DNA from 2 places in the Bacillus cereus group sp. BfR-BA-01360 genome. Region 2 is predicted to be linked to the other one. Evidence: predicted binding sites of a transcription regulator. Region 2 holds the regulator's gene; the other holds the start of a gene.

Region 1 (3,422 bases), on a different contig from region 2:
TATTTTTATCTAAAATTTGTTTTGCAATTTCATCAATTAACATATCTTTTCCAATTGGATTGAATGCTTTTGTGTTAAAGACTTCATTGCTTACTTCATAAACGTGATTATTTTTAACTGCTTTGTTATCTTTCCAAATAGCACTGTTTTTATAATCCTCGTAAACTTTATCTGCTTCGCCACCAAAGTTTACGATAAACATTTGATCAGGTTGGAATGCAACAAGTCCTTCTAATGATACTTGTGCCATTGTTTGTTTTAAATCTGTTCCTTTTGTTGCAGGAAGTTTTAAATCGTTAAAGAGAATATCTCCATATCCAAAATTGCCATACACACGGAAATTTTGTGGTGTTATAGCAAGGAACATAAAGTTTTCATCTTTTGTTTTCTCTTTAATTTGTTTAGATAAAGAAGCGGCTTTTTTATCGTAGTTGACAATCCACTGAGTTGCTTTTTTCTCTTCGTCAAATAATTTACCGACTTCTTTAAATTTATCGCGCCAGTTTTCTAAGTTTGTTTCTAAAACGACTGTTGGTGCAATCTTTGCTAGTTGGTCATAAATTTTTAATTGACGATTGTTTAAAATAATTAAATCTGGTTTTAAAGCAGTAACTGCTTCTAAATCAACTTTAGGAGCCCAATACCATCCAACTGCTTTTACACCTTTTAGTTTTTCTTGCAAATGACCTTGGATTTTATCCTTATATGTATTCGCCGTACCAACTGGTTTATGTCCAAGTAGTAATAGTTCTTCAGATGATCCAGATAAGTCAACGATTCTTTTTGGATTTACTGGAATTGTAGCCTCGCCTTTTGCGTGTTTCACAACTTTCGTTTTTTGCTCTGTCGCACGAGTTTCTTCTTTTTTAGAAGAACAGCCGACAGTGGCTAAGACAACAAAGATGAGAGTAAATAAAATAAATAGTTTATGCTTCATCGTCATGTAGCTCCTTTATTTAATATTGATAATCATTATCGACTATGTAATAGTAATTGCATGATAGCAATCTGTCAATATAAAAAAGAGAAATTTAAAATAGAGAACATTTGTTGGGGTAGTCTCGCTTTTCTATTGCTAAGTATGTTAAAATGGAATACATGATTTGAGAGGGAGAGATCGTATTTTGTTTGAGTATGTTACAGGTTATGTAGAGTACGTAGGACCGGAATATATCGTTCTTGACCATAATGGAATTGGCTACCAAATTTTTACGCCAAACCCATATGTATTCCAAAGAAGTAAGCAAGAAATTCGGGTATACACATATCACTATGTAAGAGAAGATATAATGGCACTTTACGGTTTTAAGACACGTGAAGAGCGTTTACTATTCACAAAACTTTTGGGTGTATCGGGAATTGGGCCAAAAGGTGCGCTTGCCATTTTAGCCTCAGGTCAAACAGGGCAGGTTGTACAAGCGATTGAGAACGAAGATGAGAGGTTTTTAGTGAAATTTCCAGGTGTTGGAAAGAAAACGGCGCGTCAAATGATTTTAGATTTAAAAGGAAAATTAGCTGATGTTGTACCAGATGTATTCGTGGATTTATTCTCAGACGAAGAGCGCTTTGATGAGAAAAAAGGTTCATCAACTGAACTGGATGAGGCGCTTGAAGCGCTCCGTGCACTTGGTTATGCAGAACGCGAAATCAATCGCGTCTTGCCAGAGTTATTAAAAGAGTCATTGACGACGGATCAGTATATTAAAAAGGCGCTTAGTCTTTTACTAAATGGTAAGAGGTGAGTAGAATGGACGAACGTCTCCTGTCAGGGGAATCTGCATATGAAGATGCAGACTTAGAATATTCGTTGCGGCCACAGACACTCCGTCAATATATTGGCCAAGATAAGGCAAAACATAATTTAGAGGTATTTATTGAGGCTGCAAAAATGCGTGAGGAAACATTGGATCACGTCTTATTATATGGACCACCGGGACTTGGGAAAACAACGCTTGCTAATATTATCGCAAACGAAATGGGAGTTAATATTCGAACGACATCAGGTCCAGCAATTGAAAGGCCAGGAGATTTAGCAGCAGTGTTAACGGCTCTTCAGCCTGGTGATGTACTATTTATTGATGAGATTCATCGTTTGCATAGATCAATTGAGGAAGTTTTATATCCAGCAATGGAGGACTTTTGTCTTGATATTGTCATTGGTAAAGGGCCGACTGCACGGTCAGTAAGGCTTGACTTGCCACCTTTTACATTAGTAGGTGCAACAACGCGTGCGGGAGCACTATCAGCGCCGCTTCGTGATCGTTTTGGGGTATTATCAAGACTGGAGTATTATACAGTAGATCAATTATCAGCGATTGTAGAAAGAACAGCAGAAGTGTTTGAAGTGGAAATTGATTCTTTAGCTGCTTTAGAAATTGCAAGACGTGCTCGTGGTACACCGCGTATCGCGAACCGTCTTTTAAGACGCGTACGTGATTTCGCACAAGTAAGAGGCGATGGAACAATCGCAATGGAAATTACACAAATGGCATTAGAGCTCTTGCAAGTAGATAAATTAGGTCTGGATCACATTGACCATAAATTCCTACTTGGTATTATTGAAAAATTCCGCGGTGGTCCAGTTGGATTAGAGACAGTTTCAGCGACAATTGGTGAAGAATCTCATACAATTGAAGATGTATATGAGCCATATTTACTGCAAATTGGATTCTTACAGCGTACGCCACGAGGAAGAATTGTTACGCCACTTGCATACCAACATTTCGGAATGGAGATGCCAAAAATATGACAGATATGTCAAAACTTCTTATAACAGCTGGTATTCTTCTCATTGTGATTGGATTAGCTTGGAAGTTTATCGGAAGGCTTCCAGGCGATATTTTTGTGAAAAAGGGAAATGTTACCTTTTATTTTCCGATCATTACATGTATTGTGTTAAGTATTGTATTATCTTTTATTATGTATATAATAAATCGACTTAAATAGAAATAGGTGGATATAGTTATGGATATTAATCTGTTTGATTTTCATTTACCAGAAGAACTTATTGCGCAAACGCCGCTTGAAAAGCGTGAAACATCAAGGTTAATGGTGTTAGATCGTGAAACAGGTGATATCGAGCATAAGCATTTTAGCGATATTTTAGCGTATTTACATGAGGGAGATTGTTTAGTTTTAAATGAAACCAAAGTTATGCCTGCTCGTTTGCATGGTGTAAAAGAAGATACAGGTGCACATATTGAGGTGCTTCTTTTAAAACAAGAAGAGGGAGATACGTGGGAAACACTTGTAAAACCGGCGAAACGTGTGAAAGAAGGAACTGTTATTTCTTTTGGCGAAGGAAAACTAAAAGCAACATGTGTAGGAACTGCTGATCAAGGCGGTCGTCAGCTTGAATTCTCTTATGACGGTATTTTTTATGAGATTTTAGATGAACTGGGAGAAATGCCACTTCCCCCTTA
Region 2 (3,422 bases):
TATTTCATACATACTAAACATTTCAAAACCAGTTGGAGAAAGAGTTGTTTCCCTACATTACAAAGGAAAGCCTCTTTCTCTTACGGATGAGTATGATGTTGTTATGAATAATTACCGGGCAAGCGGTGGCGGGAACTACTTTATGTATCAAAATAAACCGGTTATAAAAGACATACCGATTGATATGTCTGAAATCATTGCAAACTATATATTGAAAAGAAAAGTGGTTGAAGCAACTCTCAATCAGAACTGGACGGTAATAAAATGAAGATCTAAAGAAACTACACCACTATATATTTCTATGAAAATAAAAAAGATGGGCTTGTCCCATCTTTTAATTTAGCTTGACATTATTTTTCTTTTTTAACGCTTTTAATTTCGCTGGGGTAATATCTTTCCCCTCTTCATTCACGATTTTAATTCCTTTTAATTCGTTTAACATGTTTTGGCGAAATCCTTTTAAATATTGTTCACGGAGCGATTGACGTTCCCGTTGTTCTTCTTCAGTTAAACCTTCATTCTTCGCTTTCCTCGCTAAGAAGTTAATGCGTTCAATGAGTTCGTGACTTAGCATCTCGAATCCCCTTTCTACTAAAAACTGATTATTATCATACAATAGTTAGTCTTGTTTATCAAGCAATTGCTTCGTATATTCCACATACCTGCGATGCACAGTAGCTTTAGAAACATCATATCCAAATCCACGAAGTGTCGCAGCAATCTCTTCAAAAGTTAATTCATTGCGGCGCAAACGAACAATCTCTTCAATCGGCACTTCTTTTTTCTCACGCCCCGTACTCAAGTGTCGGTTTTTCAAGTTTTTCTCCGGTCGAAATCCTCTTTCTACCGCTCTTTTCATGCCACGTTTAATCTTTAAGTTATGAATTTTCCTTTGATACTCTTCCACGATACTAATAATATCAAGTACCATTGAATCAGAATCAGACAGCTGCAATTCACCGTTATGTGTATGCGTATACACTTTTACTCCATCTTTATATAAGCAATGCATTAAAGCAATCTTCGCATTTCCTCTGCCAAGCCTTGTTTCATCTTGAATAAGAAGTACCTCAATTTGCTCGTCCCGTATTATATCTAATATTTCCAATATTCCTTCACGTTCAATCGTGTAACCACTTGCTTGTTCTTCAACCACCTTTATAACATTCATTTGATATCGCTCAGCTAAATGCAACAATTCATCTTTTTGACGTGCCAATGATGTTTCTTGTGCCTCTTTCGTTGTACTTACACGAGCATAAATGATTGCATTCATTTAAAACCCACTTCCTCTTTTTGATTTTTTTATTAGTTTAGCATAAATCTCTTACATGTTCGAACTTATGTTTGTAGAATGTTTTTTCACATGGTATACTTATGAATAAGAAAAACGAAAAAACGAGGTGTTAAAAAATGGAAAAGTTAACAAAACGCCAGCAAGACATTCTCGACTTCATTAAACTGAAAGTACAGGAAAAAGGTTACCCGCCTTCCGTACGTGAAATTGGTCAAGCAGTCGGCCTTGCTTCTAGTTCTACAGTGCACGGACATTTATCACGTCTAGAAGAGAAAGGATATATTCGACGCGATCCAACGAAACCGAGAGCGATTGAAATTTTAGGAGAAGAAAGAATCGAAATTGGTACACAATCTGTTGTTCAAGTACCAATTGTCGGAAAAGTTACAGCTGGATTACCGATTACAGCTGTAGAAAGTGTGGAAGAACATTTCCCACTCCCTGCAAGTATCATTGCTGGAGCTGATCAAGTATTCATGCTACGAATATCTGGAGATAGTATGATTGAAGCTGGTATTTTTGATGGAGATTTAGTTGTTGTTCGTCAGCAACATTCCGCAAACAATGGTGAGATTGTCGTCGCTCTAACAGAAGATAATGAAGCCACAGTTAAACGCTTTTATAAAGAAAAAGATCACTTCCGTCTACAACCAGAAAACTCTTCTTTAGAACCAATTATTTTAAATACCGTTTCTGTTATCGGAAAAGTAATTGGTGTATATCGTGACCTACATTAAAAAATAGACCAAAATGGTCTATTTTTTAATGTACGTTAATTATACCATCGTCCATAGCTGTTTTCCTCTCAATTTGCACACCGTCATTTCTAAATGTGACGTCTCTGGCATCTTCCTTAAAAATCTGTACTTTGCATGAACAGTCGCGTTTTAACGTTCTTTCCTTTCCATTATATAAAACGAAAATGATCTTCACTTGTCTATGTTTAATTCACTTGAATGCTAACATCTCCCGCAGCTGTTTTTCCTGTGATTTTCACACTACCATCGCCAAATGTAACATTCCTGTCCTCTGTTTGAAAAATTTCTACTTCTCCTGCATACGTCTTACCGCTCACAACTGCATTCTGAGGCTTCTCAAGTAAACGAATATCTATGTCTCCCGCTTCTGAATTTGCTTCTAAATCGTATTTTGCATCATGATCCATAACCTTTACATCTCCCCTAGCTGTTTTGGCAACGACTTTACCGTTCGTTCTGTTTATTTCCACTTCTCCTGCTTTTGAAGAGCCTTCTACTGTTTTTGCTGACACTCGCTCCATTGCAACATCTCCAGCAAGAGTTAAGGCTTCTACACGTTCACTCTTCACCTCACTTATTGTAATCTCACCTGCAGATGATTTCATTTTTATTTCTTGATAAGTACGCTCAGGAACAACAACCGTTAGCTTTGTTGCTTTAAACCCCGAAGATAAAAATGAAAAGTCAAATAAAAATCCTTCTTTTGTTTCCCCTTTTATTCCCAAAACATCTCCTTCTTCATTAACACTCACTCTTTGTTTTTCAATATTTCCTGACTGTTTCACATAGAAAGAAGAATCCTTTCCTTTTTGAATCACAATATCTCCAGCATCTAATTCAATATCTACATTTTTAATTGCCTCATTTTTTATAACTTTTTCCGTTTCTTTCTGCTCCGCCGCATCTACCATCTCCGAATATGTTTGTGATATACCAATAATGCCAACTACAATACAAACAATGGCTACTAACATTATTTTTTTCATCTTATTTTTCCCCTCTAATCATTTTGAGATTCCAATTGACGTAACGTATACAAAGATTTTTAAACCATTTTGTACAGTAGTAAGCACCGATACATACTAATAATCCAATCCCAAAAAATGTAATAGAAACAAATATATCAAGCCATAAAAAAGTGCCAGTTAGTATCTTAATCACGACTAGGAATGGTGCTATAACGGAGGAAATCCCTCCAATCCACAGTGAGAATATAAAACTTACAATTGTAATTAAAGGTCCTAATACAATAATGAAGTTTAATAAACTAAGCCCAACTACCGACGTAACAGCTCTTGTTATATTTGATGCAGACGGATCTTTTTTCATCTCATCAAAACGATATAAGGCTAACATCTCTTTTGCAA

The links. Region 2 encodes LexA, which represses DNA repair genes until DNA is damaged. Its sites were predicted from a motif close to CGAACATATGTTCG; they were not measured.
Region 1: the regulator LexA is predicted to act here: its motif matches at 1,041-1,054, upstream of ruvA (Holliday junction DNA helicase RuvA).

The regions. Positions count from the first base shown of each region.
Region 1 is NZ_JAKUFV010000023.1:53,853-57,274, reverse strand. Features, by position in the region: gene MR056_RS17620 (iron-hydroxamate ABC transporter substrate-binding protein) at 1-937, opposite strand, end outside; gene ruvA (Holliday junction DNA helicase RuvA) at 1,125-1,742, shown strand; gene ruvB (Holliday junction branch migration DNA helicase RuvB) at 1,748-2,749, shown strand; gene MR056_RS17605 (DUF2905 domain-containing protein) at 2,746-2,946, shown strand; gene queA (tRNA preQ1(34) S-adenosylmethionine ribosyltransferase-isomerase QueA) at 2,965-3,422, shown strand, end outside.
Region 2 is NZ_JAKUFV010000010.1:85,295-88,716, reverse strand. Features, by position in the region: gene MR056_RS11685 (bifunctional metallophosphatase/5'-nucleotidase) at 1-268, shown strand, start outside; gene MR056_RS11680 (DUF896 domain-containing protein) at 335-574, opposite strand; gene MR056_RS11675 (YneB family resolvase-like protein) at 620-1,276, opposite strand; gene lexA (transcriptional repressor LexA) at 1,414-2,034, shown strand; gene MR056_RS11665 (DUF4097 family beta strand repeat-containing protein) at 2,241-3,041, opposite strand; gene MR056_RS11660 (DUF1700 domain-containing protein) at 3,043-3,422, opposite strand, start outside.